Regions from separate parts of the Mesorhizobium sp. LCM 4576 genome, predicted to be linked through region 2. Evidence: predicted binding sites of a transcription regulator. Region 2 holds the regulator's gene; each other region holds the start of a gene.
What was found. Region 2 encodes LexA, which represses DNA repair genes until DNA is damaged. Its sites were predicted from a motif close to TGTTCNNNNTGTGTTCNG; they were not measured.

Region 1: LCM4576_RS24675 (nucleoid-associated protein) is a predicted target of LexA. The motif match lies at 946-963, and genes of this name have one in related genera.
Region 3: LCM4576_RS26475 (2'-5' RNA ligase family protein) is a predicted target of LexA. The motif match lies at 1,293-1,310, and genes of this name have one in related genera.

Annotation. Positions count from the first base shown of each region.
Region 1 covers NZ_MDDT01000048.1:69,888-72,153, forward strand. Annotated here, with positions in the region: gene LCM4576_RS37795 (DNA -binding domain-containing protein) at 465-788, shown strand; gene LCM4576_RS24675 (nucleoid-associated protein) at 1,114-2,166, shown strand; gene LCM4576_RS24680 (hypothetical protein) at 2,123-2,266, shown strand, end outside.
Region 2 covers NZ_MDDT01000004.1:160,758-163,023, forward strand. Annotated here, with positions in the region: gene LCM4576_RS00985 (ComEC/Rec2 family competence protein) at 1-777, shown strand, start outside; gene lexA (transcriptional repressor LexA) at 771-1,511, opposite strand; gene glp (gephyrin-like molybdotransferase Glp) at 1,628-2,266, opposite strand, start outside.
Region 3 covers NZ_MDDT01000057.1:152,060-154,325, reverse strand. Annotated here, with positions in the region: gene LCM4576_RS26485 (SRPBCC family protein) at 1-100, shown strand, start outside; gene LCM4576_RS26480 (nuclear transport factor 2 family protein) at 197-550, opposite strand; gene LCM4576_RS26475 (2'-5' RNA ligase family protein) at 638-1,249, opposite strand; gene LCM4576_RS26470 (2-dehydropantoate 2-reductase) at 1,352-2,266, opposite strand, start outside.

The sequences.
Region 1 (2,266 bases), on a different contig from region 2:
GGCATCGACCGCGCGTTTGATTTTCATCGCGACAATCGAACTTGAACGGACAACCCGCCGCGAAACGCAGGCGGAATGGGAAAGCGTTGTGCTTATTGCCTGTTCACAGATGTGATGCACGCCAGGCAGCGGCGCGTATTCGGACTATTCCAATCTGATTTAACTTGTCATGCGCAAGAGGCGGAGTCGGACGGCAGCTTTGCTCCTCACAGCAGTCGTAGATGAAGACCTTCAATTCGTCCAAACTACTTTCAAGGTCGCTATGTGTGCGCTTGGCACGGGGTGGCCAAATGCTGTGATGCAGGCAAGCCATTGTAGCTCACATCTGGCGAACCAATCCGCTTCGTCTCTGGGTCACCGATGCCGTAATGGCCTCCTCCTCGAATTCGCGGAGCGCACCAACGACCTCTCGAACGGGCTGATCTGGCTTAAGGAGGGACAAAGCCTCGACCACCTATGCCGCAATGGCGCGTCGCGAGTTTTTTCCTGACCGGCTACAAGCCATCGAACGGTTCATCCGCTCCATTCACAGGCAACATTTCCCGACGCGCTTGACGGCGGCCCAGCGCCGGCGGCTTGGGCACATGCTGCGATGCCCAGTGGCACGGAAGAGCAGGCATCCCATTTTGAAGCTGCAACCGCCTTGTTCGGTCGGCGACTGGTCAGCGCCGCGGCGCTGGAGCGACTCGGCTTTTCGATATCAGACCCATCGCTTGGTGCGCGACAGCCTGAACATGGTCGAGCGCGGCTATCGTCAATTGCTGTGCGCGCGAAGGCGCTATCTCTGATCGGTGCTACGGGCGCCCTTATACTTCCTTACGCTGTCTGCAGGCCGGCGCCTTCAATCCTGAAGTGAACGGTGGCTTTGCGCTCAAAATCTACCATTTGGCCGGCCCGGATCACCGCCAACACCGACCGCGGCTGACGCGCAGTGGTTTACTCATTCGTTCTTGATTTGTTCGCAGGCGGTATCTATCGTAAAGCAAGCGTGCCACCGCGACACTGCGCAGGTGGCCATAGGCATCCCGCGGGAGAAACACCGTAATTGCTCGGTCCCTTGTTGTCGTATATCCGTATGCCGATCTATTATCCAGGTGCGATATGGGGGTGCTTGTGGGCTTTCTGACAGAAGATGAATTAAATTCGCTGCGAATTGAGAACATGGTTCTTCATGCGGTGAGTGAAGGGGATTTCATTCCGCAGTCCGCGCGCGAAGTGGAGCAGGCTGACTTTTTCATTGAGCGCATTCGCGAAACGGACACCGCTGCAGTCTTTGGCTTCGAGGGGAAGTCTTCCACTAAGGCGCAGATCGAACGAATCGCGAAGAACGAAGACGATTTCGAGACTGGTGCGCAGAATTTGGCTCGGGAGTTCGCCCGGTTCCATGACGGGACCAGTCGGAAGGGTGCGTTCTTTATTTTTGAACTCACCACTGATGTGCCAAAGACAAAAGTCTACAGCCTGATCAAGTATGACTACGAAGAGGTGGTGGAGCAGACGGACGGTAACCAGGAGAAGCTCCTGCGGCTCATCGTGCAAGCGTTCGTCGCCGGCAAGCGCTCCATCCAGAAAGCCGCACTCGTCCGGGTAGTCGATGGAAAGGCCGAAACGGCTCTCTGTGCAACGGACAGGATGAAGCCTGGTGCTGATATAGGCGACTACTTTGCCAACTACCTGCATGTAATGCGCACCCGAAGTGACGAAGAGCTCAACAAAGAGGTCGTGAATTTGTTGCGCATCACACTTTCCGAGCGCAAAGACGACCTTCCCGGGCGGGATGTGGCCAGGGCGTTCAAGCACGCTCAGGCCCATCTACATGACCGGACCGTGATCGACGAAGTATCGATACGAGACGCGATTCTTGCTGCCGCCGAAAATCCCGAGGACGAGAGGACGATTGTCCGGTTCGATCAAAGCCTGCGCCGTAAACTCAAGAGTTCCAAGCTTGAGGGCTTGTCCTTTGCGCCGAACCGAAAGATCCTGAAGAAGCCCGGGCTGCGGCAATTGAAGACCACCGAAGGCGTGCTCATTGTTTATCCTGACGACGCCTCGGCAGCGACGGTTTCCCGAAGCAAGGTGGATGGTGGCGAGGTCATCACGATCCATACAAAGAAGGTGACCGATGATCGCATCGTCGCTGAGAACGCTCGCCTTAGCGCTAGATAGGTTCGTCGCTGGCAATTCATTCGTTCATGAAACGCCCGAGACTATCATCGTGTCGGAATTGGCGGCGGAGGCGGTGCTTGAGGTATCGCAGGGCTTCGCC
Region 2 (2,266 bases):
CTGACGGCGATGATCGCCATTTCGTCGTGGATCTCCGAGCGCTCACCGGTCGACGCCGTCGGGCTGATCTCGATCCAGTCGGTGCTGCTGGCGACGGTCGCGCTGGTGATCGCGACGATGGCCACCACCTGGCTGAGGCTTGCCGCCGTTCCCTTTGCGCTCGCCGCGCTGCTGGCCATTCCGCATGTCCGCACGCCGGATGTACTCATTTCCGAGGACGCGCATCTGGTGGCGATGCCGATCGGCGGCGGCGAGCTTGCCGTCAATCGCGAACGTTCCAACGAGTTCACCACCGACAACTGGAAACGGGCGCTGAAAGCCGAGACAATCGTGCCGCCGGAGACGTTTGCCAAAGATGCGCTGGACATCGCCGATCCCGTCGACCTGCCGCCCGGCTCGCCGTTCTACTGTACGGGTGATCTCTGCATCGGCCGGCATCCATCCGGCGCCATCGTCGCACTCGCTGAAAACCGCGACAGTGCCCGGCCTGCCTGCGGCTTCGCTGATCTCATCGTCATCAACGACGCCACCGCCTACAATCCTTGCTACGATCCGCGCGTGCTTGTCGTCACCAAGCGGCAGCTGGCGCGCGACGGCAGCGCCGCCGTCTTCTTCGATCCGCAATCGGCAACCGCGCGGCCGGCCGTCCGCTATGCTGTGGAAGAGCCATATCGGCCCTGGCACGAGCAGCGGAAATATACTCGCGAGGCGAGAGGACTGCCGCCTTATCAAAAGCCTGAGCGGGCGGATGCGAAACCTTCGCAACCGGATCAGTAGCGGCGGATCAACCCAACAAGCTTGCCCTGCACCTTGACCCGGTCCGGCCCGAAGATGCGGGTCTCGTAGGCCGGGTTGGCGGCCTCCAACGCGATCGAGGCGCCCTTGCGGCGGAAGCGCTTGAGCGTCGCTTCCTCGTCATCGACCAGCGCGACCACGATCTCGCCCGGGCTTGCCGTGTTGGCGTTGCGGATGATGACGGTGTCGCCGTCGAAGATGCCGGCTTCTATCATCGAGTCGCCCTTGACCTCCAGCGCGTAATGCTCGCCGCCGGCGATCATGTCCGGCGGCACTGTGATCGAATGCGTCTGGTGCTGGATGGCGTCGATCGGCACGCCGGCGGCGATGCGGCCCATCACCGGAATGGATACGGCGGACCCGGCATCGTCGTCATTGCTTGGCGTCGGGGCGCGCGATGGCGCAGCCGGCTTGATCTGACGGTTGAGATTGTTCTGACCCAGGCTTCCCTGGATGACGCTCGGCGAAAACTTCTTCGCTGCATTGAGGCCGGGGGCGATCGAGTCGGGCAGCCGCAACACTTCCAGCGCTCGCGCCCGGTTCGGTAGCCGGCGAATGAAGCCGCGTTCCTCCAGCGCCGTGATCAGCCGGTGGATGCCGGACTTGGAGGCGAGGTCGAGCGCTTCCTTCATCTCGTCGAAAGACGGCGGAATCCCGCTTTCCTTCAGCCTTTCGTGGATGAACATCAGAAGTTCATGTTGTTTGCGCGTCAGCATGGCGGCCCCCACGGGTTCTGAAACCAGAATCAGAAAAACAAACCCAGAACAAACACTATCTGTTCCAGTTGTGTTCCGCAACCGTTTAAAGTTTAGTGAATTTGTTGACGTTTTGTTTAGCGTAACATCAGAACGCTGCATTCGGCGCCGGTTTCGGCTGCCGGCGCGAAAGGCTCGCGCACGATCAGGCCGTTGGCGTCGGCGAGCATTCTGAGCATCGAGGAGTCCTGGATGCTGAAGGGAGTCGCAATCAGCGTGCCGGCGTCCTCGCGCACGACGGCGCGCACATAGTCCTGCCTGAGGTCGTTGGCCTGCATCGCGGCGCCCAGCCGGGCCACCCGCACGTCCTGCCTGTGGTCGCGGCCGCCGAGCCGGGCAAGCAGAGGCTTCAGGAAAAGCTGCGAGCAGACGATGCTGGCCACCGGGTTGCCGGGCAGGCCGATGCAGCGGACATTGCCAAGCCGGCCGAACATCAGAGGTTTGCCGGGGCGCATGGCGATCTTCCAGAAGTCGAGCTGCATGCCTTCGCCGGTCAGCACGTCATGGATCAGGTCGTGGTCGCCGACGGAGGCGCCGCCGAGCGTGACGATGACATCGGCATTCGCCTCGACCGCTTTCCTGACCAACGCGGCGATCGCCTCCTTGCGGTCGGCGGCGATGCCGAGATCGAGCGCACGTGCGCCGACCGACTGGGCGGCGGCGGCGACGCCATATGCATTCGACGAAATGATCTGATCGGGGCCGAGCGCGCTGCC
Region 3 (2,266 bases), on a different contig from region 2:
CCGCGACGAGGCGACGCGCAACAGCCATGAGGAGATGGGGTTCTTCGACGGCTGGGGCACGGTCGCCGACCAGTTGGCGGACTATGTGAAGACGATCTGAGAAGCGGGCATGGCGGCTTGGGTATCATCCGAGGCCGCCATGCCTGATTGCTAGATCATGCTGCGAAGGGCGTTCGCAGCCCAAGGCCAGCAAGCCTCAGTAGTAGAACCGCTCTTCGCTGATCTTGCCGTTCTTGACCGTGTAGAGGCCTACCTCATCCATCTTGACGCGTTCGCCGGTCGATTTGGGCGTTATGTCAAAGCTGAAGCGCAGCGCGAACTGGTCGCCATTGACGTAGGGACCCTCGACCGAACCGCCGTGAACCTCGTGGTTGGCTTCCCACCATTRGCCCTTCTGCTTGACGGCTTCCTTGCCGTTGCACACGGCCATCGGGCCTTCCATGGCTTCGTAGCTGACGATGTCATCGGCATTGTATTTCGCGGCGGCGGTGTGGCTGTCGCCCTTCCTGAGGAGTTCGGTGAAATCCTTGGCAATTTCCGCAGTGGTCATGATTTCCTCCCGGTTTGGACAAGAGATCAGATAGGGACCGATCGTTCGCCTGCCAGCGATGCGCCGCTCCGCAGGTGACAATTCGTGTCAGGATGGCGCGGCCATCAGCGGCCAGCGGCTCAAATTCTTGTAGATCGTCAGGCCGCGCAGGCTGTGAATGAGGACAAACTCCCTTGCTACAAAGCCGATTGGATCGATCGGCTGCCTGGGGACGAATTTCTCGTCATAGGCAAGCGTCATATGCGGGACAAAATGATCCGCCGACTTGAGACCGTTTGCCTTCATCGCAATGCCAATCCGCCGGCTGAGTTCGCGGACCGGCCCATCGTCCGCCAAAAGCACAAACGGACGCGATGGCGGTCTGCCTTTTGCCGCCGGGCGCCCCGGAAAACTTACGGCATGGCGAAATGTGACTTCAAACGCCGGCATTTCAACCAACCGGCCAGCTCGCTTTGCCGCGAATTCGATTTTCGATCGAAGCCTTTTGTAGTCACCGACATGCTGTTGACTGACGTGAAATCGCTCTTTCAGTAGCAGCGGCCCAGTTATCCCATTGAGATCGCAGAGATGTGTCTGCAGCGACCAAAACGCGGCACGATCCTTGGCCTGCAAAAATAGCGCGAAGAATACCCGGTCGGGCCGCTTCGGCTGCAGTGGAGGAATCGGGATCCCGAAATCAAACTCTTGCTGCCGAGACATCCGTACTCGTTCGGCTGAGAACGCTCCTGTTTAAGCTCGTAACAAGAACAAAACAGGAACATTGGCAAGAGTCAAGGGCGGGCGATCTTCACGTCTATGAAGTCAATAACACCCGCGCTCGATCGCCAGCCGGCGCACCAGCGCCAGCACGGTGTCGATGGTCGGCGTCGGCTGGCCGGTCAGGCGGCCGAGCTCCTGCACGGCCGTGACCAGCGCGTCGATCTCCATCGGGCGGCCGCGCTCGAGGTCCTGCAGCATCGAGGTCTTGTGCTCGCCGACATCGCCGGCGCCCTTGATGCGCCGGTCGACGGGGATGAGGAAACGCACGCCGAGGCGCTCGCCGATCGCCTGCGCTTCCAGCATCATGGCGCGGGCGGTGGCGCGCGTGCCTTCGTCGGCGACGATGGCCGCGAGCGTGCTGCCGGTCAGGGCCGAGATCGGGTTGAAGGAGAGGTTGCCCCAGAGCTTCACCCAGATTTCCGAGCGGATGTCCTCGCGCACCGGCGCCTGRAGCCCGGCCTTGACCATTTCGCGGGCAAGCGCGGTCACTCGCTCGCTCTTCTCGCCGGACGGCTCGCCCAGCGAAAAGCGCGTTCCCTCGACATGCCGGATCAGACCGGGCGCGTCGACCTCCACGGCCGGATAGACGACGGAGCCGATGACGCGCTGCGGGCCGATGCGCTCCCAGATCGCACCACCTGGATCGACCGCGTCGAGCCGCGTGCCCTCGAGCGCGCCGCCGGCCCCGTAAAAATACCACCATGGCACGCCGTTCTGCATGGTGACGACGGRGGTGTCCGGCCCGAGCAGCGGTGCTATCTGGTCAAGCGCAGGCCCGACCGAATGCGCCTTCAGCGCCAGCACGACATAGTCCTGCACGCCGAGTTCATCGGCGCGGGCAGCGGCGCGGACCACGCCAACCGTTTCCTTGCCGTCCTCGATCAGGCGAAGGCCGTCGGCCTTGATCGCCTCCAGATGCGCGCCGCGCGCCACTACCGAAAGATCGACATTGCCGGC